Regions from separate parts of the Klebsiella sp. WP3-W18-ESBL-02 genome, predicted to be linked through region 3. Evidence: predicted binding sites of a transcription regulator. Region 3 holds the regulator's gene; each other region holds the start of a gene.

The links. Region 3 encodes CRP, which controls carbon source genes, mostly activating them, when cyclic AMP is high. Its sites were predicted from a motif close to ATGTGANNNNNNTCACAT; they were not measured.
Region 1: idnO (gluconate 5-dehydrogenase) is a predicted target of CRP. The motif match lies at 4,283-4,300, and genes of this name have one in related genera.
Region 2: H7R56_RS24350 (6-phosphofructokinase) is a predicted target of CRP. The motif match lies at 5,981-5,998, and genes of this name have one in related genera.

The regions. Positions count from the first base shown of each region.
Region 1 is NZ_AP021972.1:4,264,998-4,275,189, forward strand. It holds gene leuC (3-isopropylmalate dehydratase large subunit) at 1-347, shown strand, start outside; gene leuD (3-isopropylmalate dehydratase small subunit) at 360-965, shown strand; gene idnR (DNA-binding transcriptional regulator IdnR) at 1,012-2,004, opposite strand; gene H7R56_RS20615 (MFS transporter) at 2,086-3,369, opposite strand; gene idnO (gluconate 5-dehydrogenase) at 3,428-4,192, opposite strand; gene H7R56_RS20625 (sugar efflux transporter) at 4,439-5,617, opposite strand; gene sgrT (glucose uptake inhibitor SgrT) at 5,708-5,860, opposite strand; gene sgrR (HTH-type transcriptional regulator SgrR) at 5,948-7,603, shown strand; TPP riboswitch at 7,639-7,737, shown strand; gene thiB (thiamine ABC transporter substrate binding subunit) at 7,768-8,751, shown strand; gene thiP (thiamine/thiamine pyrophosphate ABC transporter permease ThiP) at 8,727-10,192, shown strand, end outside.
Region 2 is NZ_AP021972.1:5,065,897-5,076,088, forward strand. It holds gene H7R56_RS24305 (AzlC family ABC transporter permease) at 1-175, shown strand, start outside; gene H7R56_RS24310 (AzlD domain-containing protein) at 175-498, shown strand; gene H7R56_RS24315 (YdgH/BhsA/McbA family protein) at 540-752, opposite strand; gene H7R56_RS24320 (P-loop nucleotide/nucleoside kinase family protein) at 873-1,433, opposite strand; gene H7R56_RS24325 (PTS sugar transporter subunit IIA) at 1,430-1,867, opposite strand; gene H7R56_RS24330 (hypothetical protein) at 1,877-2,146, opposite strand; gene H7R56_RS24335 (class II fructose-bisphosphate aldolase) at 2,207-3,049, opposite strand; gene H7R56_RS24340 (PTS sugar transporter subunit IIC) at 3,036-4,403, opposite strand; gene H7R56_RS24345 (PTS sugar transporter subunit IIB) at 4,396-4,710, opposite strand; gene H7R56_RS24350 (6-phosphofructokinase) at 4,722-5,702, opposite strand; gene H7R56_RS24355 (YdgH/BhsA/McbA family protein) at 6,092-6,304, opposite strand; gene H7R56_RS24360 (YdgH/BhsA/McbA family protein) at 6,627-6,839, opposite strand; gene fdhD (formate dehydrogenase accessory sulfurtransferase FdhD) at 6,968-7,762, opposite strand; gene fdnG (formate dehydrogenase-N subunit alpha) at 8,221-10,192, shown strand, end outside.
Region 3 is NZ_AP021972.1:466,068-476,259, forward strand. It holds gene ppiA (peptidylprolyl isomerase A) at 30-602, shown strand; gene pabA (aminodeoxychorismate synthase component 2) at 699-1,262, shown strand; gene argD (bifunctional acetylornithine/succinyldiaminopimelate transaminase) at 1,346-2,563, shown strand; gene H7R56_RS02210 (YccS/YhfK family putative transporter) at 2,556-4,631, opposite strand; gene crp (cAMP-activated global transcriptional regulator CRP) at 4,683-5,315, opposite strand; gene H7R56_RS02220 (OsmC family protein) at 5,620-6,024, shown strand; gene H7R56_RS02225 (phosphoribulokinase) at 6,141-7,004, opposite strand; gene H7R56_RS02230 (YheU family protein) at 7,062-7,280, opposite strand; gene H7R56_RS02235 (hydrolase) at 7,277-8,299, opposite strand; gene mdcA (malonate decarboxylase subunit alpha) at 8,550-10,192, shown strand, end outside.

The DNA of each region.
Region 1 (10,192 bases), 1.4 Mb from region 3:
TCGAAGATTTACGCGCGGCAGCGGAAATCGCCAAAGGCCGTAAAGTTGCCCCTGGCGTACAGGCGCTGGTCGTGCCTGGCTCCGGCCCGGTGAAAGCGCAGGCGGAAGCGGAAGGTCTGGATAAGATCTTTATCGAAGCCGGTTTTGAATGGCGTCTGCCGGGCTGCTCCATGTGCCTGGCGATGAACAACGACCGTCTGAACCCGGGCGAGCGCTGTGCCTCTACCAGCAACCGTAACTTTGAAGGCCGTCAGGGCCGCGGCGGTCGTACTCATCTGGTCAGCCCGGCTATGGCCGCAGCGGCCGCGGTTACCGGTCATTTCGCCGACATTCGTAGCTTGAAATAAGGAAACACCATCATGGCTGAAAAATTTACCCAACATACGGGACTGGTGGTGCCGCTGGATGCCGCGAACGTCGATACCGATGCCATCATTCCAAAGCAGTTTTTGCAGAAAGTAACCCGCACCGGTTTTGGCGCGCACCTGTTCAACGACTGGCGCTTCCTCGACGACAAAGGCGAGCAGCCGAACCCAGAGTTCGTGCTGAACTTCCCTGAGTTCAAAGGTGCTTCCATTCTGCTGGCGCGCGAAAACTTCGGCTGCGGTTCCTCACGCGAACACGCACCGTGGGCGCTGACCGACTACGGTTTTAAAGTGGTGATTGCCCCAAGCTTCGCCGATATTTTCTACGGCAACAGCTTCAACAACCAGCTGCTGCCGGTCACGCTGAGCGACGCGCAGGTCGACGAACTGTTTGCGCTGGTGCAGGCCAACCCGGGCATTAAATTTGAAGTGGATCTGGAAGCGCAGGTGGTGAAAGCGGGCGATAAGTCCTACAGCTTTAAAATCGACGACTTCCGCCGCCACTGCATGCTGAACGGTCTGGACAGCATCGGCCTGACCTTACAGCATGAAGACGCCATTTCGGCCTACGAGAATAAGCAGCCTGCATTTATGCAGTAATCGCCTTTGGCTGGTCATCGGACGGTGACCGGCCATTCTTTCCTGTTTACAGCGTGTCGCCGTAGTAAATCTGGTAGCCAAGATTGACGCTGCCCGGCGCATCCTTCCCGCCAAGACGTTTAATCAAAATATCCGCTGCCGTTTTACCAATCTCAAAACGCGGGGTAATCACGCTGGCCATTTTTTGCAACCGCGCGCGGCCAATCTCCAGCCCGTGGAAACCGGCAATCGCCATTTTTCCCGGCACGTCGTACTGCTGCGCCTGACACTCCAGCAGTACGCCAACCGCAAGATCATCGTTGGTGCAAAAAATCGCATCCGTGTCCGGCTTTTCAGCCATTGCCTGTTGGAACATCTTGCGCCCCAGCGCCACCGAGGAGATGGTTTTTGGCGCCAGGTGATACGCCTCCAGCCCCTGCGCAGCCAGCGCATTCTCGGTACCGCGGTAACGACTCAAATCGCGAGGGTCGTCCATTGACCCAAAGAACGCAATGTGACGTTTTCCACTGTCGATAAACGCCTGGGTCATCTCGAAGGCCGCTTTTTCGTTATCGAAACCGACCTGTATATCCAGATACTGCCCGCTGATATCCATCAGTTCCGCCACCGGAATACCGCTGGCGCGCACGTACTGAACCATCCTGTCGGTATGCAATTTTCCGGTGAGGATCAGGCCGTCGATGTTGTAAGAAAGCAGGTTCAGCACCTCCCGTTCTTCGCGTTCTGCATCATATTCATAGTTCGCGATCAGCGTCTGGTACTGGCATGCTGAGGTCACCGACTCTATGCCCGCGAGCACATCAGCAAAAATCTGGTTACGAAAAGAAGGGATCAGCACGCCGATGGTTTTACTGCGCGCATTGAGCAATATTTCCGGCGCACGATTGGGGATGTAGTTGTTCTCTTCCATCACTTTCGAAATCAATTCGCGGCTACGCTGCGACACCTGATTCGGGTCGCGTAGATAACGGCTGACCGTCATCTTATTCAGCCCGGCAAGCGCAGCGATATCCTGTAATGTCATCCGATTGTTTTTCATGAGGTTCTCTACGACCAACAGCCCAATATGCTCGCAGAGAACCTTATCACAGCCGGTTAGCGACTGCACTCCTCACTCAACTTAATGCGCGACCATTTCACCTGACGATGTGGTGACGACATTCTGCGCGCGAACGCAGTACATCAGCACGACCGATGCCAGCAGGGCAATCGCCATAAACGTGTAGGAAACGCCAGGCCCACCGGTTACGCCGTTGAGGTAGCCCACCAGCCACGCGCCGAGGAAGGCACCCAACGCGCCGAAGCTATTAATCATTCCCATCGACACGCCGGACACATTGCGCGGCAGCAGCTCGGGGATCAGCGCAAAGAACGGCCCGTAAGGCGCGTACATACAGGCAGCGGCAACGACCAGCAGCGCGTAAGAGAGCCAGAAGGACTGGTTGCCCAGCATCCACGAGGCAAAGAACGCAATAGCAGCAATCAGCAGCAGCGGCCAGATAAACAGCTTACGATTCTGAAACTTATCGGATAGCCAGGAAACGGTTAGCATCAGACAGATAGCCGCCAGGTACGGTACCGCCGCCAGCCAACCCACCGCCACAATGTCCATCCGCGCGGCATTTTTCAGGATTGACGGCATCCACATCATGAAGCCATATACGCCAATGCTCCACAGCGCATGCACCGCACAGAGCATAATGACGCTACGTGAGCGCATGGCTTCACCGTAGTTACGCATCGGCTTGATATCGCGCTGTTCGCGGTCCATCGCCTGCTGTAACGCCCGTTTTTCCTCCTCGCTTAACCAACCCGCATCAGCCGGTTTATCGCGCACCAGAATCACCCAGCAGAATGCCCAAATGACCGCAGGAATACCTTCAATGATAAACATTTCGCGCCAGCCCCAGGCTTCAATCAGATAGCCGGAGACAATCGACATCCACAGGACCGTGACCGGGTTACCGAGAATCAAAAAGGTGTTGGCGCGTGAACGCTCCGTTTTAGTAAACCAGTTGCTGATATAAATCAGCATCGCGGGCATCACCGCCGCTTCGACTATCCCGAGAATAAAGCGGATCGCCATCAGCGTCGGAATATTGCTCACAAAACCGGTTGCCGCGGCGCAAAATCCCCAAAGGATCAGGCTGCAAAAAATCATTTTACGGACGCTATGTTTAACGGCATACATGGCGCCAGGCACCTGGAAAAAGAAATATCCCAGGAAAAAGAGCGCGCCAATCAGCGAGGCCGTGCCTTGGGTGATCCCTAAATCGTGTTCGATACCGGCGGCAGCGGCAAAGCCGTAATTCGCGCGATCGAGGTAGGCTAAGCTGTAGGTAATAAAAATAATCGGCATTAAATACCACCAGCGGCGCGCCGGCAGTTTTGCGAGCATATTCATACTCACTCCTCGGATTATCATTAAAGGATGAGGTCGCTTCCCGCGGCCTCGTTAGCGATCAAACCGCGGCCAGCATGCCGCCATCGACAAACAGAAGGTGTCCATTCACAAAGTCAGAGGCCGGGGCAGCCAGATAAACGGCTGCACCAATCAGCTCTTCCGGCTTGCCCCAGCGGGCGGCGGGCGTGCGCTGGAATAACCAGGCAGAGAAAGCATCATCGTTAACCAATGCGGTGGTCATTTCAGTCGCAAAATAGCCGGGGGCGATGCCGTTGACCTGAATATTGTATTCCGCCAGCTCTACGCACATTCCGCGGGTTAACATTTTGACCGCGCCTTTTGAGGCGGCATACGGCGTGATCGTTTTGCGCCCAAGTTCGCTTTGCATCGAGCAGATGTTAATAATCTTGCCGCGGCGGCGTTGCACCATATAGCGAGAAACCTGCTGTGAAACCAGAAAGACCGATTTCTGGTTCACATCGATAATTTTGTCCCATTCCGCTTCCGGAAACTCGGTAAAGGGATAGCGGCGCTGAATACCCGCGTTGTTAATTAAGATATCAATGGCCCCCACCTCCTTTTCGATTTGCGCAATGGCGCGCTCCACCGCCTCTCCCTGCGTGACGTCAAAACCGTAGCCAACGGCGCGATACCCCTGCGCCACCAGCTTGTCGGCCGCCGCCTGCGCGCGTTCGCGGGTGATGTCGTTAATCACAATTTCAGCCCCGTGCGCCGCCAGGCCACTGGCCAGCAGGTTACCGATCCCCTGCGCGGAGCCGGTAATCAGCGCACGTTTGCCGCTAAGATCGAATAGATTTTTCATGAAAAAACTCCTTTTTTAATAACTGTTACGCGTAACTGTATACGCGTAACAGTAGAAAATAGAAGATCCAGGAAGGAGAAAATGATCGTTATGTGATCAGGTTTGCATTTGCGTGCAAGATGAAAAAAAGAAGGGTTGGGTTGATACGCATTGCGTCACCAGACCGTCAAAGCATTGTGCCGGATGGCGGCGTAAGCGCCTTACCCGGCCAACAAAACGCAAGCGCCGGGGCCGCCCCGACACACGTTAAACGTCTTTCACCCGCGCGGTCATCGCCAGCGTCACCAGCGAGATCCCCGCGATCGCCCAATACACCGAAAAGTGACCAAAGTTTTGCGCCAGCGCGCCCTGTACAATCCCGGCAAGAATAACCCCGGTAGAGATACTGTTGGTAAACAGCGTGGTGGCCGCACCAGCGCGCCCCGGCATCAGATTCTGGAACCACAGCATGCCAATCCCGGCGACAATGCCGATAAAGACGGCGTTAAACAGCTGTAATATCAGCAGCGCGGTATGGCTGTGGAAGAAGATAAGCCCGACGTAGAACAGCACACCGGCGGCTACCGCAGTGACCATCATCCGGCGCTTACCGAAGTGTTTCACGTAGTAGCCCGCAATGATCATCGCCGGAATCTCCAGACCCGCGGCCGTCCCCATCAGGATGCCCGCCAGGCTATCCGGCAAGCCAAGATCGCTGCTGATCCACAACGGCATGTCGATGATATACATGGTATTGCACGTCCACATCAGCGTGGAGGCAATAAACAGAATACGTACGTTGCTGTCCTTCCAGCCGCCTGTGGGCTTCTCCAGCACGTCGGCGGGCTGCTCAACCCGCGCCACCGAAGGCAGCGTGAGCGCAATCAGCATCAGGCTAATGGCAAAAATCACCGCCGCAATAGAAAACATGGCCGTAAAGCCGTAGTTCAGCGCCAGCATAAAGGCCAGCGGCGGGCCAATCACCCACGCCAGCGATAGCTGCGCGCGCATGACCGAGCTGAACATCACCACTTCGCGCGCCGAGCTGTCCGCATATTCGCGCGCCAGCGCAAACAGCTGCGGCATCGCGGCGTTCGCCATTGAGGCCAGCATCACGCCGCAGGTAATCAACGTCAAATAATGGCGATTGAAAGCGAACAACAGCGCGTTGCCGACGGCCATCAGGCAGCAAAACATGATCAGCTTGCGCCGATCGCCTCGGCTGTCGGATCGTCTTGCCAGCGCCAGGCTAACAACGATCCCGGCGATGGCGTTAACGGTGTAAAACAGCCCAACCCAAAACGGCGGCACCCCCACTTCACGACTGAGAAACAGGCTCAGCGTCGGCGCCTGTAGCGCCCCCGCAACGCCCATCATAAATGCCACCAGCATAAAAGCGGCGTACACACCGTTGAGACGTCGTCCCATCGTCATTAACCAGAGCATGAGAAATCCTTTAAGCACGCGAGAAAGAATAAAAAAAAGCCAGCAGATGATACCTGCTGGCAAATACTCAGTCACACATGATTAGGCGAATTAATGTTCAGAGGTCGGTTTCGTAACTTCCCACTGCATCAGCGCGTTCAGAACGTCAAGCCGCTGCGCCGTCGCCTGGCGGGCCAGCCAGGAAATACTCTGCGTCGCGGCAAAATAGCGCTGGTAGAACTGATGGATGGTAGACCCCTTCATAGACACCTCCTCGCTTCATCGAAATCCATTATTGGCCTAATATAGGGATTAATAAATTGCTGAGTTTTTATCAGGAGTTCCCCTTTTATGCCTTCAGGTCGATTACAACAGCAGTTCATCCGTTTATGGCAGTGCTGCGAAGGCAAATCGCAGGAGACAACGCTCAACGATCTCGCCGCGCTGCTGAACTGTTCGCGCCGCCATATGCGCACGCTCTTAAATACCATGGAAGCGCGCGGCTGGCTGACGTGGGAGGCGGAGGCCGGACGCGGCAAGCGTTCCAGACTCACGTTCCTTTATACCGGGCTGGCATTACAGCAACAGCGCGCGGAAGATCTTCTGGAACAGGATCGGATCGATCAGCTGGTGCAGTTGGTCGGAGACAAAGCGGCGGTCCGTCAGATGCTGGTGTCTCATCTGGGCCGTAGTTTCCGCCAGGGGCGGCACATTTTACGGGTTCTTTACTATCGCCCGATGCATAATCTGCTGCCCGGTACCGCGCTGCGCCGCTCGGAAACCCACATCGCCCGTCAGATTTTCAATGCGTTAACCCGCGTAAATGAGGCAAATGGGGAACTGGAAGCCGATATTGCTCACCATTGGCAGGAAATTACCCCCCTGCACTGGCGTTTTTATGTGCGCCCCGGCATTCACTTCCATCACGGGCGTGAACTGGAGATGGAGGATGTGATCGCCTCTCTGGAGCGCAGCATGACGCTACCGCTGTTTTCCAACATCACGCGCATCCACTCCCCTACCGCCTGGGTGCTGGATGTACACCTGGCCGAAGCCGACCGCTGGCTGCCGTGGCTATTAAGCCAGGTGTCGGCGATGATCCTGCCGCGCGAATGGCAAACGCTGGCCAATTTCTCGCGGATGCCGGTCGGCACCGGGCCGTACGCGGTCGCACGTAACAATCTTAACCAGCTGAAGATCCTCGCCTTTGATGATTATTTTGGCTTCCGGGCGCTGATTGATGAAGTGAACGTCTGGGTGCTTCAGGAAATCAGCGAAGAGCCAAACGGCGGCCTGACGCTGGAAGGTTCCACCGAGAGCGAAAAAGCGGTCGAAAGCCGCCTTGAGGAAGGCTGCTATTATCTGCTGTTCGACGCCCGCAGCCCGCTCGGCAATAACCCGGCGGTGCGCCAGTGGCTCAGCCATGTCTTTCATCCCAATAATCTGCTTTATCGGGCAGGAGAGCAGCACCAGAGCCATTGGTTCCCGGCCTACGGCCTGTTACCGCGCTGGCACCATGCGCGCAGTCGCCCCTGCGAAAAACCCGCCGGGCTGGAATCGGTGACCCTCACCTATTACCGCGAACACGTTGAGCACCGCACCATCAGCCTGATTATGGAGGCGCTGCTGGCCGAACATCAGGTCAAACTCAACATTCAGGAGGTGGATTACGACGAATGGCACCGCGGCGAAGGGGTCAGCGACATCTGGCTCAACAGCGCTAACTTTACGCTGCCGCTCGATTTTTCACTGTTTGCCTATTTGTATGAAGTCCCGCTGATCCGCCACTGCATCCCGATTGACTGGGAACAGGACGCACGACGCTGGCGAGCGGGCAACCTGCCACAGGCCGACTGGTGCCAGCAGCTGTTGGCCAATCAGCGCATGGTACCGCTGATCCACCACTGGCTGATGCTCCAGGGCCAGCGCAGTATGCGCGGCGTACGCATGAATACCCTGGGCTGGTTTGACTTTAAATCCGCCTGGTTTGCGCCGCCGAATCCATAGGGCTTTTGATTTATTCACGTAATCATTACAATGTGCCGTTCTCAACGGGGTGCTGCGCCAGATGCGTGGCTGAGAGATACCCGTCGAACCTGATCCGGATAATCCCGGCGAAGGGATTTGAGGCTAACTCAAAATCCTTTGCCACCCATTTACTGAGGTGCAAAGTGCTCAAGAAATTCCTCCCCCTGTTAGTGCTGGTTGCCGTACCGGCGTTCGCAAAACCGGTCCTGACGGTCTACACCTATGACTCTTTTGCCGCCGATTGGGGCCCCGGCCCGGCGGTGAAAAAAGCCTTTGAGGCCGACTGTCACTGCGAGCTGAAGTTCGTGGCGCTGGAAGATGGCGTTTCGCTGCTTAACCGTCTGCGAATGGAAGGCAAAAACAGCAAAGCGGACGTGGTGCTGGGGCTGGATAACAACCTGCTGCAGGCGGCCACCGACACCAAACTGTTCGCCAAAAGCAACGTTCCGGCGAGCGCGGTGACGGTTCCCGGTGGCTGGAACAACGACACCTTCGTGCCGTTCGACTATGGCTACTTCGCCTTCGTCTACGACAAAAACAAGCTGAAAAACCCGCCGAAGAGCCTGAAAGAACTGGTGGAAAGCGACCAGAAGTGGCGCGTTATCTACCAGGACCCGCGCACCAGTACGCCCGGCTTAGGTCTGCTGCTGTGGATGCAAAAAGTCTACGGCGACAAAGCGCCGGAAGCCTGGCACAAGCTGGCGGCGAAGACCGTCACCGTCACCAAGGGCTGGAGCGAAGCCTACGGCCTGTTCCTGAAAGGGGAAAGCGACCTGGTGCTCAGCTATACCACCTCGCCGGCCTACCATATTATCGAAGAGAAGAAAGATAATTATGCGGCGGCGCCGTTTGCCGAAGGCCACTATTTGCAGGTTGAGGTGGCAGCCAAAACCGCAGCCAGCAAACAACAAAAGCTGGCAGATGAATTCCTGAACTTTATGGTTTCGCCAGGCTTCCAGAACACCGTCGCCACCGGTAACTGGATGTACCCGGTGACTCAGGTCGCCCTGCCGGAAGGCTTTAACGGTCTGGTCAAACCGCAGACCGCGCTCGAATTCACGCCGCAGCAGGTCGCCAGCGAACGCCAGAACTGGATTAATACATGGCTCCGCGCCGCCAGCCGCTAATTCCGGGCTGGCTCTACCCGGGCCTCGCGGCCACCGCGCTGATGGTGGCCGTCGCCCTGGCGGCCTTTCTGGCGCTGTGGCTCAACGCCCCGGAAACCTCATGGTCTACGCTGCTCGGCGATAGCTACCTGTGGCACGTCGTGCGTTTTTCATTCTGGCAGGCGTTTCTCTCGGCGCTGTTGTCGGTGCTGCCCGCTATTTTTCTCGCCCGCGCGCTGTACCGACGACGTTTTCCCGGCCGCCAGCTGCTGCTGCGGCTGTGCGCAATGACGCTCATTCTCCCGGTGCTGGTCGCGGTGTTTGGTATCCTCAGCGTTTACGGCCGCCAGGGCTGGCTGTCGCAGCTGTTCGCCTGGCTCGGCTGGCAGTGGCAATTTTCCCCTTACGGCCTACAGGGCATTCTGCTGGCGCACGTCTTTTTCAATATGCCCATGGCCACCCGTCTGCTGCTACAAGCGCTGGAGCAGATCCCCGGCGAGCAGCGCCAGCTGGCCGCCCAACTGGGCATGCGCGGCTATCCGTTTTTCCGCTACGTCGAGTGGCCGTGGATGCGCCGGCAAATTCTGCCCATTGCCACGCTGATTTTCATGCTCTGCTTCGCCAGCTTCGCCACCGTGCTGTCGCTGGGCGGCGGCCCTTCCGCTACCACCATTGAGCTGGCCATCTACCAGGCGCTGAATTTTGACTACGACCCGGCGCGCGCGGCCATGCTGGCATTAATTCAAATGACCTGCTGCCTGACGCTGGTGTTATTGAGTCAGAGAATGAGCCGGACAATCGCCGTTGGCGCTAGCCAGATCCAAGGCTGGCGGGACCCGGACGATCGCTGGCATAGCCGCATTACCGACGGCGTGCTCATCGCCTTCACGCTGCTGCTGATGCTGCCGCCGCTGCTGGCGGTGGTCGTCGATGGCCTTCAACCCTCGATGCTGAACGTTTTCGCCCAGCCGATCCTGTGGCAGGCCATCGGCACCTCGCTGCGGATCGCGCTCGCCGCCGGGCTGCTGTGCGTGGTACTCACCATGATGCTGCTGTGGAGCAGCCGCGAGCTGCGGGCGCGTAACCGAGCGCTCGCTGGTCAGGCCATGGAGCTCAGCGGCATGCTGATCCTCGCTATGCCGGGCATCGTGCTGGCGACCGGCTTCTTCCTGTTACTCAATAATACCGTCGGCCTGCCCGACGCCGCCGACGGGATCGTGATTTTCACCAACGCGCTGATGGCGGTTCCCTACGCGCTCAAGGTGCTTGAAACACCAATGCGCGACATCACCGCCCGCTACAGCGTGCTGTGCGCTTCGTTAGGTCTGTCCGGCATTCACCGCCTGCGGATCGTTGAGCTACGCGCGCTCAAACGCCCTTTAGCGCAGGCGCTGGCCTTTGCCTGCGTACTGTCGATTGGCGATTTCGGCGTGGTGGCGCTGTTTGGTAATGACAATTTCCG
Region 2 (10,192 bases), 560 kb from region 3:
TGATGCCGTGTTCCCGGCCATTTTGCTGGCACTGGTTATTTCCGCGTTTAAGAATCGCACCACGTTGATTCGCGCCTGCAGCGGCGCGGTTATCTCGCTCGCCTGCGTTCCTTTCGCCCCGGTGGGGCTCCCGGTGCTGCTTTCACTATTCGGTCTGCTGGCGAGGAAGAAATAATGGGCAATATGACACTGTTTATCACCGGTATCGCCGTGCTTTCCATTGGCACCTATTTGATGCGCCTGGGAGGCGCAAAGCTGGGCAGCCGCCTGGCCTTTTCCGAACGCTCGCAGGCGCTGCTTTCTGATGCTGCGACGGTGCTGCTTTTCTCGGTCGCGCTGGCCACCACCTTCTATGAAGGTGAGCATTTCGCCGGCATGGCGCGGGTTTTAGGGGTTGGGCTTGCGGTATTTCTGGCCTGGCGTAAAGCACCGTTGATCGTAGTGATTATTGCCGCAGCCGCGGCCACCGCGCTGCTACGTCTGGCAGGTATAAACTAAAAAAGCGCCCCGAGGGCGCTCTTTCGACTGTGGCAAATCGCTTATTTGGTCAGTTCTGCCGTCATGTGCACGCGATTACCGGTGTATGCCTGGGTAATTTTGTATGAGCTTGCACCTGCCTGTTCAGCCTGAGCCGCAATTTTTGCTTCAGCACCGTCGATGGTGGAGGCGGTCGCGGTAACGGTCTGGGCAGCAAAAGTACCGAAGGAAGCGGCAAGAGCCATAACTGCGACAAAAGTTTTGATGCTTTTCATGATATAAACCCTTTCACTTAGTTGTTTGGATAAGGCGTTGTGCCTTGATGTGATAATAGTAGGCCACATCTTGCCCAACTAATAGCGGAAGGATTTGCTGATATCATTCAAATTAATTGATTAAATTTTACACGCCTCACGTTCGATCCATTGGTTAACTTCTTCAATATCCAGCGGCTTTTGCTGATCGACGGTCAATACCGCCCCCAGCCTCATGGGCTCAGCGCGCGCAGCCAGTTGCGCCAGTTCCGGTAGATACTCTTCGCCAGGGTGGCCAGAAAGACGTTGCTGTAGCCGCTGCGCATAGCGCGAAACCACCTGCTCAGGAGAGATCGCGTTCCAGATTTCTAATATCTTTTCTACCCCGGCCTGCTGCGTCAGATGCTGCAAAACCTCCCTTGGCTGAAAACCAAACCAGGCATCCATCAACCAGATGCAGCTGGCGGGAGATTGCCCGACTATCGACCACATCGCTTCATAAGCCGCACAACCCAACTGGCGATTAAAAGGCCGATCGATATCGGTAAAGCGTGCCATAAAGGGTTCTTTGATACCGTCGATAGTCAGCAGCGGCAACCCAAACGTTTCTGAGAGCTGGCGAGTCAGCGTGCTTTTCCCCGAAGCGGGAACGCCATTAACCAGAATCACCGTTTTAGCATGGGGTATAAGAGCTCTTTTCATAACAGCGCAATCACCTCTTCTTTCGAATGTGACGAACGCAGTCTCGCCATTCGCTCGTCGTTATCCAGCAGCGCCACAATTGCCCGAATCCCCTCTTCAATATGCGCATTACTGTCCTGAGCACCAAACATAATCACAATGTCGGCAGCGTCGCTGTCAGCGAAACGAATGGGTTTTTCCAGTACGACCAGGCTAAAACAGTTACGCTTCACTCCGCATTCCGGGCGGGCATGGGGAATGGCTACGCCTTCCTCAAACACATAATACGCACCATGGCTAAGAGTATTATCAATAACGGCCTGGCCATAATCAGCCGAAATATAGCCTTTTGTCTCCAGCGGGCCAGCGGCCAGGCGGATGACCTGCTGCCAGTCCGACTCCGTCACGCCAACCTGTATGGCATCCGCCTCAATTAAGAGTTCTTTGATCGTCATAGCCACTCCCTAAATATTCCGACGAATAATATTCCGTAAATTATCGATGCGAATAAAAAGTGAATCTATCTGATTACGGTGTGATTGACTTTTCGCATATATCGGTAGCGCCCGGTTATAAACTAACATAAGTGCTTTTTGTATTTCGCCATTATCAGGGTGGCCCTGTAGTTCATCCTCCAGCCGGTTTATTTCTGCTGCCAGCTGGTGAGACTGTTCATCATAATCCTGCGGCGGGCTATTTTCTTTTTTCCACAACGTTTTCAAAGATTCAAACATAGCGAGCTCCCCCCTGACGAACTACAGGGCAATAAGAATAGTTAACCAAAGAATAAGGCGTTATTTAAATAAAGCGATTTTTTCCATCAATACCTGTGTAACGGCATTATTTGCCGGGATTAAAAACTTCCTCACGCTATCGTTAACCTTGCCTTTTTCGAACGTGTTCTTACATTGATCAACCCATTGAACGTTCATTTCCGTTCCTACGTTTACTTTATTGATCCCTTCAGTGACGGCGAGCCGCATATCTTCATCACTCACCCCCGTACCGCCGTGCAACACCAGGGGCACGCCGGTGGCTGCGCTTATTTCTTTCAGGCGCTGATGTTGAATCTCAGCTTTGCCCGTATAGAGACCGTGCACAGTGCCGACGGATACCGCCAGCATATCGACGCGGGTTTCCTCGGCAAAGCGTTTAGCATCTTCCACCGTGGTAAAGCAGATATCCTCCGCCGCAACGGCTTTGCCGTCTTCAGAGCCGCCTATTGCGCCCAGTTCACCCTCGACGGTGATATTTCGCGGTCGCGCCATCTCCACGACTATCCGCGTATTGCCAATATTTTCTTCAAGATCAAGGTGCGAACCGTCGTACATAACCGAAGAAAACCCCGCATCCATGGCGGTTTCAATCGCGCTGATATCCGAACAGTGATCCAGATGCAGGCAGGTAGGCACGTTTTCACTTTCCGCCAGCGAAACAACGGCATCAACCAATAAGCGGTAGCCAAGATATTCTGCGGTACCGGTTGATATTTGAATCATTAACGGGCTATGACTCTTTTGGGCCGCCTTGAAGAAGGCCGGCAGCATTTCAATGCAATGCAGGTTAAAAGAGCCAATTGCTTTGAAATTTCGTTCCTGCGCAATTTTCAGGATATCGTTGAAGTTATACAGACTCATGAACATTTTCCCCTTTCGGCTTAGCTGATTTGCCGTTTACGAACCATGCCAGTGCGGCGACGAAGACAATAAACAGTGCAACAAACAACCAGTTATTCTGGAAAGCATGGCCTAGCACCAGCCCTGAACTGATCACATCAGAATCGCTGAAGGTCACGCCGGTGAAACCATAACTCTCCAGCATCGGTACCAGAATGGCGGGCAGGAAGGTGATAAACAGGCCGTGTACAACGCCGCCAATCATGGCACCACGGCGTCCCCCCAGCGCATTACCAAACACTCCCGCCGTTCCTCCGGCGAAAAAGTTGGTCAGCAGGCCGGGTAAAATCATCGCCAGGCCAAACATCGGGAAGACCAGCATGCCGATGATGGAGCCAACCGTCGTCGCCAGGAAGCCAACAATCACCGCATTAGGCGCATAAGGAAACAGCACCGGACAATCAAGTGCAGGCTTGGCATCCGGGACGATACGCATCGCAATGCCGCGAAACGCAGGCACCAGCTCATTGAGAAGTAAGCGCACGCCGCTGTAGAGAACAAAGACCCCAGCAACAAACTGAATGGACTGCATAAAGGCATACATCAGATAGTTAATGCCGTTGGAAAACTGAGCGATATAGTCAGGACCCGCCGCCAGCGCAGGGATGAGGTACATCGGTACCATGACCACCGCCATGGCGAGGTAAGTATCCTGTAAAAATTTGAAGTTATCAGGCAGCTCAAGGTCTTCGGTAGAACGCGAGCCTTTCCCAACGACCTTCGCCACCGCGGCCTGGACCAGATAGCCGATAGTACAGAAATGCCCCAGCGCCACGTCGTCTGAGCCGGTAATACGCCTGACTACCGGCTGTGCCAGCGCTGGCATTAATACCGCCATCACGCCGCCAAAAATGCCGCCGGTCAGAATCAACGGTAGCCCCGTCAGGCCGGCCTTATAGCCAATCACCGCGCCGATGGTCGCCATCCACAGCAGGGCCTGGCCGGTCAGGAAGATATATTTCAGCGGCGTCAGGCGCGCAATAATGATGTTAACGGCAAAAATAACCATTAACGTCAATGCGACTTCGGACCCAAGCTCACGATTCGCCAGACCGGCAATGGCGGCAACATCGGTGATATAGCCTTTCATGCCAAAACCCTGGGTGAAAATATCATTCAGGAACGTTAACGTGGCGACAATAATGTTTATTCCCGCCATCATAATTAAAAAACCTAACAGCGTTTTAAACGTCCCTTCCGCCGTCTTGCCCGGCGATTTTTTCTGTAAGATCAGACCCAGCATTGCAATAAAGGCGATCAGTATCGAAGCCTGGCCGAGCAAATCTTTAACGATAAACTCAACGAAACTATTCATAATCGGCTACCTGTAAATTACGCTCATTTAAAAAAGCAACAATCTTTCTCTCAACCTCATCTTTGTCAGTCAATTTATTTAATATTACGACTCGTTTGATCTCTTCCTCACTGGCGTCAGCCGTTAAAATATCAGCAAACGTTTTCTGGGTCAGGATCATGTCAGACTTAAATGCACCAGCCTCAGAAACAGTGGTATGTTCAATATGTGCAGGAATTTCCAGTTTTTTTAAGACAGCTTTCGCCGTCATTTCAATAGCAAAGCTTGAACCGAGGCCGCAGCCACATACGCAAAGAATTTTAAGCATGTAGGGTCTCCTCAAATAATATTGAGTTGTTTGGCAAGTTTGTAATAGTGTCCTTCGGTATCAACCAGACGTTTTTTCATACTAAGAAGATCGATCGGAATAGGTTTATTGCTGGAGTTAATAATAATGGCTTTATTTTTCATCCCTGATTGAATGCAACGTACCACCTCGCTGGCCATAATCGTACCCTGATAAATTTCTTCACAGGTAGGATCGCCGTTACGCAAGCCGTAGCCGACAATCGTCTTACGAACGCGTACGCCAATACGTGGTTCAAGCTGCTTGATCATCGTATCAATGGCGCCCTGAAATCCGGGGGAGTACTCCCGCGTGTAGCCTTCGGAGCATAAAATAATGACGCTATTCTGCTCTACCAGCTTTTGCTTCACGCGCTCGGCGAGCACATCCAGTGGTATTTGTGACTCCGGAATTAGAGCGATATCAGCATTACTTTTAATTGCAGACTGTAAGGTTAATTCACCACAGTAGCCCCCTAATATTTCGACCATAAATACTCGGCCAGGAAGTGCTCTTCCGGTGTTTCGCAGTCGTGAAACCTCCTTAATAATCTGCTCACAGGCAGTGGAGAAGCCGATCGTATAGTCACTACCGTAAACATCATTATCGATAGTCATGCCAACGCCAAAGCAGTTAATATCAAACTCGCTTAGCGTATTGAGAAATTGCAAACTTCCATCGCCTCCAGCCATGATCAGCACATCAAGACGTAATGATTTTATTTTTCTGGCAATAACCTCATATTCACTACGCTGAAGCTTACGACTGGTTCGCCCAGAAGCAATAATTGGAATGGACGCGATAGAGAAATCAATCAGGTCGCGCAAGGCAATCTCATGATGATTTTTTTCTAGCAGACCGGGTATCCCGCCATTAAATAGCGTGATCTGCGCATTGGCGAGCCTGGCAATCTGGAAAATAAAATTATTAATACCAGAGACATCTCCACCGCTAATGACAATACCAATTTTCATCTTCTGCCCTCACGCTTTCCCGTGAAAACATTTTTCCCTGACTTCAAGGTTCTTATTTGCAATGAAGATCACAAAATAAGGATAATTTAGACCTACTCAAACATTGACGTGCGCTCAATGGAGATTATTTTTGTGATTAAAATCTCATTTTAAAAGTGAGATCTTTTTAACAGTTATTATTTTAAATCTTTAATTATCAATGAGTTGTTTTTTCAGATAATAACCATTATTTGCGCAATGATTTAGCAAACCTGAAGGGGAAATATGCGATAAAGGAAATGTGATAAATATCGCTTTTTTTTACGCAAAGGAGGAGGAGACAAGCGCCTGCATGACGCTAAAAAAGAAAAAAGCGCCCCGGGGGCGCTCTTTCGACTGTGGCATATCGCTTATTTGGTCAGTTCTGCCGTCATGTGCACGCGATTACCGGTGTATGCTTGGGTAATTTTGTATGAGCTTGCACCTGCCTGTTCAGCCTGAGCCGCAATTTTTGCTTCAGCACCGTCGATGGTGGAAGCGGTTGCGGTAACGGTCTGGGCAGCAAAAGTACCGAAGGAAGCGGCAAGAGCCATAACTGCGACAAAAGTTTTGATGCTTTTCATGATATAAACCCTTTCACTTAGTTGTTTGGATAAGGCGTTGTGCCTTGATGTGATAAATAATAGGTCACATCTTGATCAACAAAAAGCGGAATGATTTGCTGTTCTCATTCAAATTAATTGATTTATTTTCACACATCGAACTATTAGTTAACATCTTCACTTCCAACCCCCCTTGTCGACGGACGGCAAGCGACTGTCGGTGGCACAAGCTGGGCTTAATCATTTTCAACCGCAGGCCAAAAGCGCCCGGGTCATTTGCATAACGCCCCGTCAGAAACAAAAAAAGCGCCCCGAGGGCGCTCTTTCGACTGTGGCGTATCGCTTATTTGGTCAGTTCTGCCGTCATATGCACGCGATTACCGGTGTATGCCTGGGTAATTTTGTATGAGCTTGCACCTGCCTGTTCAGCCTGAGCCGCAATTTTTGCTTCAGCACCGTCGATGGTGGAGGCGGTTGCGGTAACGGTCTGAGCAGCAAAAGTACCAAAGGAAGCGGCAAGAGCCATAACTGCGACAAAAGTTTTGATGCTTTTCATGATATAAACCCTTTCACTTAGTTGTTTGGATAAGGCGTTGTGCCTTGATGTGATAAATAATAGGTCACATCTTGATCAACAAAAAGCGGAAGGATTTGTTGTTCTCACTCAAAAATACTGATTAATATTTAACCACCAATTAAACGCTGCGGATGGGTATAAATCGTTGCCCTTCCCGGCTTACAGAACCCTACCAATGTCAGGTTGCAGCGCTCGGCCACTTCGACCGCCAGCGTGGTGGCGGCAGAAACGGCAAACAGAATTTCAACGCCGCACATGGCGGATTTCTGCACCATTTCATAGCTGGCGCGACTGGAAACGAGCGCCGCCCCCTTCTGCCAAAGCGCCCCTTCTTTTGCCCGATGGCCCAGCAGTTTATCCAGCGCAACGTGGCGGCCAACATCTTCATGGCCGCCCACCAGCTCACCGGACGGCATCACCCACGCAGCCGCGTGAGTACAGCCCGTTTCACGGCCTACCGGCTGAACGTCATTTAAGTGCCTTAGCGCCCAATCGAGATGGGCCAGATCGAAAGTCTGACTAAACGGCAGCGGCTTGATAGGTTTGCCGATATCGTTGAGCTGTTCGACGCCGCACACGCCGCAGCCTGTGCGCCCGGCCAACGCGCGGCGGCGCTCTTTTAGCCCCATAAAGCGACGGCTGGAGAGCTCGATGCGAACCTCCATACCGTTACAAGCGGGCACGACATCCATACCGAAGATTTCACGCGGATGTTCAATGATGCCTTCCGACAGCGAAAAGCCAATGGCGAATGCTTCCAGATCTTTTGGCGTCGCCATCATGACCACGTGTGAAATGCCGTTGTAGACCAGCGCAACGGGAACTTCTTCAGCAAGAATATCCATGGTGGGTTGCATAATCTGTGGCCTTCTGAAGACGGTACGCTCGGCTGCGCCAACCAGCTGCAACGAGGTGTCGACTTCTTCATTAACATTAAACACGGCAAATACTCTGAACGGCGAAAAATAAGGGACGTCTATTCCATCACAACATGAGGGAATTGAGGCTTATTATGGATCAACTTTGTGCTGCAAAAACGCTCAGCCTCATATTATTTCGCCGCATATTGCTACAAATTGCCGGACAAAACCAGAACTAACCCCTTGTAGTTATCGCCGTTAGCGCCGCGAAAAAATCCGTTTATATTTAGATGAAATCGTGATCAACATCACGGTTCATTGTTAATGCCAGCAAAATCCATTCACCTGTCATTAACCGCATTGGAACAAGCCTACCGATATTGTGGTATTCTGATTTAAAGCCCTCCAGGAACTGAGGGCATCGCATTATTCAGCATCTTTGCCACTCGTTGGCGAAGAACAACTACAAGCAATGACAATGTCGAAACAAGGAGCTAACCATGCAGGTCAGCAGAAGGCAGTTCTTTAAGATCTGCGCTGGCGGTATGGCAGGAACCACGGCAGCAGCCCTGGGCTTTGCCCCAGGCATCGCACTCGCGGAAACACGGCAGTATAAATTGCTGCGTACCCGTGAAACCCGTAACACCTGCACTTACTGCTCTGTCGGCTGTGGGCTTTTAATGTATAGCCTCGGCGACGGCGCAAAAAACGCGAAGGCCTCAATTTTCCACATCGAAGGGGATCCGGATCACCCGGTAAACCGCGGTGCGCTGTGCCCGAAAGGCGCAGGTCTGGTGGACTTTATCCATTCAGAAAGCCGTTTAAAATATCCTGAATATCGCGCGCCAGGCTCCGACAAATGGCAGAAAATCAGCTGGGACGACGCGTTCGATCGCATCGCGAAGCTGATGAAAGCCGACCGTGACGCCAACTTTATTGAGAAAAACGATGCCGGCACCACCGTCAACCGTTGGCTGACCACCGGTATGCTGTGCGCCTCTGCATCCAGTAACGAAACCGGTTTTTTAACGCAGAAATTCACCCGCGCGCTGGGTATGCTCGCGGTCGACAACCAGGCGCGTGTCTGACACGGACCAACGGTAGCAAGTCTTGCTCCAACATTTGGTCGCGGTGCGATGACCAACCACTGGGTCGACATCAAGAACGCCAACCTCATCGTGGTGATGGGCGGTAATGCCGCAGAAGCACACCCGGTCGGGTTCCGCTGGGCGATGGAAGCCAAAATTCACAACGGCGCGAAGCTGATTGTGATCGATCCTCGTTTTACGCGAACCGCATCAGTGGCGGATTTCTACGCCCCTATTCGCTCCGGTACTGACATTACTTTCCTGTCAGGCGTCATGCTGTACCTGCTGAATAACGAAAAATTCAACCGCGAATACACCGAGGCCTATACCAACGCCGGCCTTATCGTGCGCGAAGATTTTAGCTTCGATGATGGTCTGTTCAGCGGCTATGACCCGGAAGCCCGTAAGTACGATAAAACGTCGTGGAACTACGAGCTGGACGAAAACGGTCACGCCAAACGCGATACCACCCTCACCCACCCGCGCTGCGTCTGGAACCTGCTGAAACAGCATATTTCCCGCTATACGCCTGACGTAGTTGAGCAGATTTGCGGTACGCCGAAAGCGGACTTCCTGAAAGTCTGTGAATACATCGCAGAAACCAGCGCTCACGATAAAACCGCCTCGTTCCTGTATGCATTGGGCTGGACGCAGCACTCCGTCGGCGCGCAGAACATTCGCACCATGGCGATGATTCAGCTGCTGCTCGGCAACATGGGGATGGCAGGCGGCGGCGTGAACGCCCTGCGCGGCCACTCCAACATTCAGGGCCTGACTGACCTGGGCCTGCTGTCACAAAGCCTGCCGGGCTATATGACGCTGCCAAGCGAGAAACAGGCCGACCTGCAAACCTACCTCGCCGCCAACACGCCAAAACCGCTGCTGGACGGGCAGGTGAACTACTGGGGCAACTACCCGAAATTCTTCGTCTCAATGATGAAGACCTTCTACGGTGATAAAGCAACGGCGGAAAATAGCTGGGGCTTTGACTGGCTGCCGAAGTGGGACAAAGGGTACGACGTGCTGCAGTACTTCGAGATGATGAACCAGGGCAAGGTCAACGGCTATATCTGCCAGGGCTTTAACCCGGTCGCCTCATTCCCGAACAAGAATAAGATCGTCGCGTCACTGTCGAAACTGAAGTTCCTGGTGACTATCGATCCGCTCAATACCGAGACATCAACCTTCTGGCAGAACCACGGTGAATCGAACGATGTCGATCCATCGAAAATTCAGACGGAAGTGTTCCGTTTGCCATCGACCTGCTTCGCTGAGGAGAACGGTTCTATCGTCAACTCCGGTCGCTGGCTGCAGTGGCACTGGAAAGGCGCCGATGCCCCGGGGGATGCGGTGACTGACGGTGAGATCCTGGCCGGTATTTTCT
Region 3 (10,192 bases):
TCTCTACTGCACCTGTTAAAGGAATTCTCATGCTCAAATCAACTCTGGCGGCCGTGGCGGCTGTTTTTGCTCTCTCGGCGATGGCTCCTGCGGCTTTAGCAGCAACCCAGAATCCGCACGTACTGCTGACGACCTCCGCGGGTAATATCGAGCTGCAGCTGGATAGCCAGAAAGCGCCGGTTTCCGTTGAAAACTTCCTGAAATACGTTAATAGCGGCTTTTACAACAACACGACGTTCCACCGCGTGATCCCGGGCTTTATGGTTCAGGGCGGCGGTTTTAACGAGCAGATGCAGCAGAAGCAGCCGAACCCGCCGATTAAAAACGAAGCTGACAATGGCCTGCGTAATACTCGCGGCACTATCGCGATGGCGCGTACTGCTGATAAAGATAGCGCAACCAGCCAGTTCTTCATCAACGTGGCCGATAACGCCTTCCTTGATCACGGTCAGCGTGATTTCGGCTATGCGGTATTCGGCAAGGTTGTGAAGGGCATGGACGTGGCGGATAAAATCTCCCAGGTGCCGAGCCATAACGTCGGGCCGTACCAGAATGTGCCGACCAAGCCGGTCGTGATCCTTTCCGCGAAAGTCCTGCCGTAAGCCATATCGGGCGGCGTCAGGCATGAGGCCGTCGCCCGTATCGCTAAAGTGGATGTCACCCGGTAGAATGGCGGCAGAAAGATAACCGGAGCCGCCATGATCCTGCTGATTGATAATTACGATTCCTTTACCTGGAACCTTTACCAGTATTTCTGTGAGCTGGGCGCCAGCGTAACGGTCAGACGTAACGATGACATCACTCTCGAGGAAATCGCCCTGCTGGCACCGGAGAAAATCGTTATCTCTCCAGGCCCCTGCACGCCGGATGATGCCGGTATTTCACTTGACGTTATTCGCCGCTACGCCGGCAAAATTCCCATTCTTGGCGTCTGCTTAGGTCATCAGGCTATCGCTCAGGCCTTTGGCGCGCGTATCGTTCGCGCCGCTCAGGTCATGCACGGCAAAACCTCGCCGATTTTCCATCAGCAGCAGGGCGTCTTTCGCGGGCTGAATAACCCGCTGACGGTTACCCGCTATCATTCGCTGCTGATTCAGCCGGGTACCCTGGCGGACTGCTTTGAGGTTACCGCGCTTAGCGAAGCCGGTGAAATCATGGGGATTCGTCACCGCGAGTGGGATCTCGAAGGCGTACAGTTCCACCCGGAAAGCATTCTTAGCGAGCAAGGACACGCGCTGCTGGCCAACTTTCTCCATCGATAGTAGTTGCCATGATGTGATTTTTTATGCATATTTTGTGGATAGATTCTCACAATCATTGCTGCATCGTTGAAGAAGGGCATGACATGGTAACCAAACAACCTGCGATCACCCGCGCGACCTTCGATCAGGTCATTTTGCCAATTTATGCACCGGCCGAGTTTATTCCGGTGAAGGGCAAGGGCAGCCGCGTCTGGGATCAGCAAGGCAAAGAGTACGTTGATTTTGCAGGCGGTATTGCGGTGACGGCGCTGGGCCACTGTCATCCGGCACTGGTGGACGCGCTGAAAACCCAGGGTGAAACCCTGTGGCATACCAGCAACGTGTTTACTAACGAACCGGCGCTGCGCCTGGGGCAGAAGCTGGTGGATGCTACCTTCGCGGAACGTGTGGTATTCATGAATTCCGGAACGGAAGCCAACGAAACCGCCTTTAAGCTGGCGCGTTACTACGCGTCTACCCGCCATAGCCCGTACAAAACCAAAATTATTGCCTTCCATAACGCGTTCCACGGACGTTCGTTGTTCACCGTTTCCGTGGGCGGTCAGCCGAAGTATTCCGATGGTTTTGGCCCGAAACCGGCCGATATTGTCCACGTACCGTTTAACGATCTGCATGCGGTAGAAGCGGTAATGGACGATCATACCTGCGCGGTCGTGGTCGAGCCTATTCAGGGTGAAGGCGGCGTACTGGCGGCAACGCCAGAATTCCTCAAAGGCCTGCGCGCGCTGTGCGATAAGCACCAGGCGCTGTTGGTGTTTGATGAAGTGCAGAGCGGCATGGGCCGTACCGGCTCGCTGTTCGCTTACATGCACTACGGCGTGACGCCGGATATTCTGACCAGCGCCAAGGCGTTGGGCGGCGGTTTCCCGGTCAGCGCTATGCTCACCACCGAAGAGATTGCCAGTGCCTTCCACGTGGGGTCACACGGTTCCACCTACGGCGGTAACCCGCTGGCCTGTGCCGTGGCCGGGGCGGCCTTCGATATCATTAACACCCCCGAAGTCCTTAACGGCGTGAATGCTAAACGTGAGCGCTTTGTTCAGCATCTGCAGCACATTAACGCGAAGTACGATGTCTTCAGCGATGTGCGCGGCATGGGTCTGCTGATAGGTGCAGAACTGAACGCGAAGTATAAAGGCCGCGCGCGCGACTTCCTGTATGCTGCGGCGGATGCTGGCGTGATGGTGCTGAATGCGGGCCCGGACGTGATGCGCTTTGCGCCATCTCTGGTGGTGGAAGAACAGGATATCGACGACGGTATGCAGCGCTTTGCACAAGCCGTGGCAGCATTGATCAGCTAGACTGCCGTTTCAACCAGCCGCCGTGCCGCGGGCGCTGGCGCCAGGCCACCGACGAGATGGTGTGCATGGTGCTTAAGTGCCCTAAAATACGCTGGAGATGCTGTTCCATGGTGCTCAACGGCCCGTGGGACAGCGCGTCCGGCGCTTCCATAATGTTCACCTCGCCGCTGCTTCCCGCCTCATCGTATTCCAGACGCTGCTGACAGCGCTGGAGCGCGATTTCACACGACTCCAGATAGCGTTGGGCCAGATCCGGCGTCAGCATGTTGTGCTCGCGTGCCAGGGTCGTCATGGCGTTGATGTGCTCGACGATAAACTGGCTGTGGGTGACCCACAGCTTCATGTCTTCGAGATAGCGAGAGTTAAATCCCGGTTCCTGCATGGCCTGGTTGAGGGTGTTGTACAGCGTATTGTGCGCCTGGTTGACGCGCATGCGCTGATAGGCAAGCTTAGGCGCCTGCGGGTCGGGGCTGAGGATCAGACGAATGGCCTCCTGGTCAGCCTCCAGCGCCGCCTGAGCGTTCTGACGCAGCTGGCCGCTCTGCCACTGCGGCCACAGCCAGATCATCCCACCAAAGGCAATCAGGCAGCCGATCAGGGTGTCGATAAAGCGGGCGATAATAAACTCTTCGCCGTTGAGCGTCAGAAGCTGCAAGGTATACACCGCCGTAATCGTGAAGCCCACGGTGGCCCAGCCGTAGCTGCGGCGAATAATCAAGTAGCTTACCAGCGTCACGATCAGCATCCCAGCCAGCGCCCACCCTTGTGGCGTGTGGAAGTGTAGGGCGATAGCGGCGATGACCAGCCCGGCCAGAGTCCCTGCCGCACGATGGAAAATCCTTACGCGCGTAGCGCCGTAGCCGTTTTGCGTGACCAGCAGGACCGTCATCAGGATCCAGTAGGGTTTCGGCAGATGCAGCGCCATCCCCATCAGGCTGGCAATGCTTAACATGACGCTGAGGCGTGCGGCGTTGCGCAGCGCGGGCGACTTCAGCGACAGATAGCTTTTTAACGCCGGGATGAGCGGCAGGCGGCGCTCTTTGTCGGCCATCAGATTACGTGGGTAAAGTGGGCGCTGGCTACGCAGTACGCGGGCAATACGGCTGAAGTGCCAGGCGCAAAACTGGCCGACCGGGTTATCCGGATGCTGGCGGGCAATTTTATCCAGCGCGCCAATCTGTTTGTCCATCGTGAAGCGCGTGGGGTAGCGATGATAGAGAAGATCGTCCGCCAGCACGCGCAGGCGCGCGGAAACGGTCTGCGCGTTCCAGCGGATCACCGCTTCGGCGTGGCTTTGTTCAACCAGCTTCTGGACCTCTTCCGGCTGGTGCAGGCTAACGGAGATATGTTCCTGCAAATCCAGCCCCATCTGGAAAGCACGCAGCAGCCGCTTGTAGTCGTTATGTTGGTTAGCAGCCAGCATATGCAGCTGCTGGTAGCACTGGGAAATGAGATCCACCACCTTTTGCTGGCGAGTGAGCAGTGGCGGGAGTGCGCTGCTGGGGTCGGTATGCTGCGTCAGCAGACTATATTTTGCTTCGCAATAGTCGGCCAACTGACGGTAGAGCAGGCTTAACGATTCACGCAGCGGCTGTTCGCGCCATATCCAGAACCACCACCAGTTGAATAATCCGTACCACAGGGTGCCCAGCGCGTAGATGAGCAGCGGCTGCCAGATGGGCATATTGCCGGCCAGGCTGAGCGTAAAAATGGCGGCGATCAGCGAGGCGGGCAGTAGCCGCCCGTGCAGCGCGCTGATCTCCGCCGTTACGCCCAGCAGCAGCGCTAGCCCGCTCAGGATCAGCGGCAGGGGAACGTCGCGCGCCAGCAGCAGCTGCACGGCAAGGCTGCACCCGGCAAACAGGCTGCCGCCGATAATCAGGCGTTTGAAAAAGCGCTTATGTGGGGTGTCGAGACCGGCGATGTTGCAGCAGGCGGGCACCAGCGAGAACAGCAGGCCCTGCTGAAGATGGCCGAAAAGCAGGCCAATAGCCACGGGCAAACACAGCACCAGCGTTTGCCGTAGTGCATAGTTGATTTCTGGGTGGTAAATCAGCCTGCGCCACATAGGGGAAAACAAAAGCGGCGTATTGCCTGGCAATACGCCGTTTAGGCTGGATTAGCGGGTACCGTAAACGACAATGGTTTTGCCGTGTGCGGAGATCAGGTTTTGATCTTCCAGCATCTTCAGGATACGGCCCACGGTTTCACGGGAGCAGCCCACGATCTGACCGATTTCCTGACGGGTAATTTTGATCTGCATGCCGTCCGGGTGGGTCATCGCATCCGGCTGTTTGGCCAGGTTCAGCAGAGTCTGCGCGATACGACCCGTCACATCGAGGAACGCCAGGTTGCCGACTTTCTCAGAGGTAACCTGCAGACGACGCGCCATTTGCGAAGAGAGACGCATCAGAATGTCCGGGTTAACCTGGATCAGCTGACGGAATTTTTTATAAGAGATTTCAGCCACTTCACAAGCGGTTTTTGCCCGTACCCACGCGCTGCGTTCCTGGCCTTCTTCAAACAGGCCTAACTCGCCGATAAAATCGCCCTGGTTGAGGTAAGAGAGGATCATCTCTTTGCCTTCTTCGTCCTTGATGAGAACTGCCACTGAGCCTTTTACGATGTAATACAGCGTCTCTGCTTTTTCACCCTGGTGAATCAGCGTGCTCTTCGAGGGGTACTTATGAATATGGCAATGAGACAAGAACCATTCGAGAGTCGGGTCTGTTTGCGGTTTGCCAAGCACCATGCGCGGTTATCCTCTGTTATAAGCTCTTCCCGGCGGCAAAAACCTGACGGCCACCGGTTGCAATAGTATCCTTCCCGTTACCTGGGAAGTCGGCTGTCGAGTTACGCCGCAGCCTGTAATGTGATGTCCTCTGCATACATGCAGTACGTTTATGTATTACCGTAGCATCCTGACTGTTTTAGCATAGCTTTCGCCGTGTGTCTCCTGGTGTCTCGCTTCAGCATGACGGCGATCGCCTTCCATTGCGAGAATTGTTATGTGCGCGTAATCTGAGAAGAATATTGCAACCTCGGAGTTAAAAATTATGCAAGCGCGTGTGAAATGGGTTGAAGGGTTAACCTTCCTTGGCGAGTCCGCTTCCGGCCACCAGATTCTGATGGACGGCAACTCTGGCGATAAAGCGCCAAGCCCGATGGAAGTCGTGCTGATGGCCGCTGGTGGCTGTAGTGCTATCGACGTGGTGTCTATTCTGCAAAAGGGCCGTAATGACGTCACCGATTGTGAAGTGAAGCTGACGTCCGAGCGCCGTGAAGAAGCGCCGCGACTGTTTACCCATATTAATCTGCACTTCATTGTCACCGGTAAAGCGCTGAAGGATGCGGCGGTATCTCGTGCGGTCGATCTGTCGGCGGAGAAATACTGTTCGGTTGCGTTGATGCTCGAAAAAGCGGTGAATATCACCCACTCTTACGAAGTGATTGAGGGGTAAACCCTTAACAAGGGCGTATGCCGTGCGACTGTCGGGTGGCGGCTACGCCTTACCCGACCTACTCGTTTCGCAATATCCTGTAGGCCTGATAAGCGAAGCACCATCAGGCTTAAGGTTTAGTTGCGGCCTTCCATTAAACGCTGCACCAGCGGCGTCATAATCAATTCCATTGCCAGCCCCATCTTCCCGCCGGGAACGACCAGCGTATTCATATGCGAAATAAACGATCCCTGAAGCATGGCCAGCAGCCACGGATAGTCGATGTTTTTAAGATTACGGAAGTGAATCACCACAAAGCTCTCGTCCAGCGATGGAATACTTTTCGCGGCGAAGGGGTTAGACGTGTCGACCGTGGGCACGCGCTGGAAGTTGATGTGTGTGCGTGAAAACTGCGGGGTGATGTAGTTGATGTAGTCTTCCATTGAGCGCACCACCGAGTCCATGACCGCTTCGCGCGAGTGGCCGCGTTCGCTGGTGTCGCGAATCATCTTCTGGATCCACTCAAGGTTTACGATCGGCACCACGCCGACCAGCAGATCCACGTGGCGGGCCACGTCGTGCTGCGGCGTCACCACGCCGCCGTGGAGCCCTTCGTAGAATAGCACGTCGGTAGGCTCCGGCAGGGGCTGCCAGGGTGTGAACGTGCCGGGCACCTGGTTCCACGGTACCGCTTCGTCGTAGGTGTGCAGGTATTTGCGCGACTTCCCTTTACCGGTCAGGCCGTAATCGCGAAAAGTCTGTTCCAGCAGACCAAAGTCATTGGCATCCGGACCGAAGTAGCTGATATGGCGGCCCAGATCGCGGGCCTTGCGGATCGCCATGTCCATTTCCGGGCGTGTATAGCGGTGGAAGCTGTCACCTTCGACCTCGGCGGATCGCAGGTTAAGCTGGGCGAAGATTTTACGGAATGCGAGGCTGGTGGTGGTCGTACCCGCTCCGCTGGAGCCGGTAACGGCAATAACCGGGTGTTTGGCAGACATGCGAATAACTCCCTGAATACGTGACAGCAAGCAGCGTGCTTCCTGTCACTAGTATAGTTAACCGCGGAATTGGTTACGGGGCATGATATTGACGGTCTCGTGAAGTTCTGACCAGACCAGCACCGCTTCGCCTGTTTGTAGCTGCTGTTTGACGTCGGCGACCTTTTGCGCAAGTGAACGCTCATATTCACCATAATCAGTGCCTTCGCGCAAGACAAAGCTTTCAATCAGGTTATCCAGCGTTTGCGGGTCGAGGTCCTGCCATGGAATGATCATCCTTTCGTCCCCAGCCAGCGCATCAGCCAGGTGGGGATGCGTTTCTCCAGCCACATTTCCGGGTGGCGGAGAGTCCCACCGATAAAGCCCACGTGCCCGCCGTGCTCGGTCAACTGATACTCGACGTTATCCGGCAGCTCTTCCTGGGCGGGAATAGAATGATGATCCATAAACGGATCGTCCTTAGCGTGGATGATCAGCGTCGGCTTGGTGATTTTGCTTAAGATAGGCATCGCGCTGCATTGACGATAGTAGTCAATGGCATCGGCGAAGCCGTGAATTTTTGAGGTAATCGAGTCGTCAAACTCGCGGATGCGACGCATGCTTTTCAGCTGGCGTAAATCTACCGGCAGCGAGCCGGGATAGGCCTTGAGCTTGCGGGCCGCGTTGCCCTTGAGCAGATTGAGCAGGTAGCGCTGGTAGACGCGGGAAAAGCCCTTATCCATATGATAACTACAGGCTTCCAGCATAAACGGCGCTGAGACGATCGCCGCGGCATCCACCGGGACGTTATCACCTTCTTTCGCCAGCAGGCAGGCGAGCATATTGCCGCCCAGCGAATAGCCCACCGCTGCGGTCGGCACATGGCCGTATTCGCGCGCCAGCCAGTGCAGGAACCAAGTGCCATCTTCCGTTTCACCGGAGTGATAGATACGGTTCAGGCGGTTGGGCTCGCCGCTGCAGCCGCGAAAGTGCATCACGACGCCCAACCAGCCCTGTTCTTTTGCCGCATTAATTAAACCGTGAGCATACGGGCTGTACAGGCTGCCCTCCAGCCCATGGAACACCACCAGGCGCGGTTTATGGCGCGCGGCCTGCGGGTCTTCACTCCACGCCAGATCGACAAAGTCGCCGTCCGGCAGCTCAAGACGCTGCCAGTGCGGCGTGAACTGCAGCTTACGGCGAATAAGGCGCGGCAGCATCGTTTGCAGATGGCGATTGCTGACGCCGCGCATCGGCACGAAGGTGGCGCTGCTGCAGGTGTCGATGTTGAGGTCGTGGTGGGTGGTTTCAGTCATGGCTACGCGATGTTTACTCGTTAATCTGCCGCCTACTATACCGTCACTTTGCCCTTGTGTTTATGAAAATGAGGCATGCGTAGCGCTTTTTATCCCTTTGGAGTCTGATCCTCCTCACAAATTGTTACTTCAATTATTACTCTCAAGCTAATGATTCTTTCCTACGCTTAATTGATGACTTTCTCACCAGAGTGCACACTCTTATCTGTGTTAAGCAATCAAAATGATTAGCTGAATCAGGAGGTTAATAATGTTATCTGGGCAAACGCCAGCACGCGTCTGGAACACGCGCCGCACGGAAAAACAGCGCCGTCTGGCTTCCGTTCCGGTGCAGGGTAAGGTTCTGCCGACCGCAGACCTGACCGCGATGCTGGAAAAACTGATCGCGCCGGGTGACCGCGTGGTATTAGAAGGCAATAACCAGAAGCAGGCAGATTTCCTGTCCCGCATGCTGGCTGAGGTTAACCCGCAGATTGTGCACAACCTGCACATGATTATGCCAAGCGTCGGGCGCAGCGAGCATCTGGATATTTTCGAGAAGGGCATCGCGCGTAAACTCGACTTCTCTTTCTCCGGTACCCAGAGCCTGCGTATTTCGCAGCTGCTGGAGGATGGCCAGCTGGAAATCGGCGCCATCCATACCTACATCGAACTTTACTCCCGCCTGTATGTTGACCTCGCCCCGAACGTGGCGCTGATCGCTGGCTACAAAGCCGACCGTAAAGGTAACCTCTACACCGGGCCGAGTACCGAAGATACCCCGGCGCTGGTGGAAGCTGCCGCATTCCACGACGGCATCGTTATCGCACAGGTTAACGAGCTGGTGGACGACGAGTGCGACCTGCCGCGCGTCGACATTCCTGGGTCGTGGATTGACTACGTTGTGGTTGCCGACAAGCCGTTCTTTATCGAACCGCTGTTTACCCGTGACCCGCGCCTGATCAAACAGGAACATATCCTGATGGCGATGATGGCCATCAAAGGTATCTATGCCGAACACCAGGTGCAGTCCCTGAACCACGGTATCGGTTTTAACACCGCCGCCATCGAGCTGCTGCTGCCGACCTACGGCGAACAGCTGGGCCTGCGCGGCAAAATCTGTAAACACTGGACGCTCAACCCGCATCCGACGCTAATTCCAGCGATTGAAAGCGGCTGGGTAGAAAGCGTGCACTGCTTCGGCGGCGAGCTCGGGATGGAAGAATACATCCGCGCCCGTCCTGACGTGTTCTTCACCGGTGCCGACGGCTCTATGCGCTCTAACCGCGCCTTCTGTCAGCTGGCGGGGCAGTACGCGGTCGATATGTTCATCGGCTCAACCCTTCAGGTTGATGGCCTGGCCAACTCCTCTACCGTGACCCGCGGTCGTCTGTCCGGATTCGGCGGTGCGCCAAATATGGGTCATGACCCGCACGGTCGTCGTCATGCGACACCGGCGTGGCTGAATATGATCACTGAGCCAGACCCCATGCAGCGCGGTAAAAAACTGGTTGTGCAGATGGTCGAAACCTTCCAGGCCGGCGCGAAACCGACCTTCGTCGAAAAACTGGACGCGGTTGACGTGGCGAAAGCCTCCGGCATGCCGTTAGCGCCGGTCATGATCTACGGCGACGACGTGACCCACGTCCTGACCGAAGAAGGTATCGCTTACCTCTATCGTGCGAAAGATCTCGAAGAACGTCGTGCGATGGTGGCGGCGGTTGCCGGTATCACCGACATCGGCCTGGGCGTTGATGCTAAACGCGTGGCTGAACTGCGTCAGAGTGGCAAAGTGGTCTATCCGGAAGATATGGGTATCCGTCGTACCGACGCGACCCGTTCTCTGCTGGCGGCCAGCAGCGTTGCTGACCTGGTTGAATGGTCTGGCGGTCTGTACAACCCACCTGCGAAATT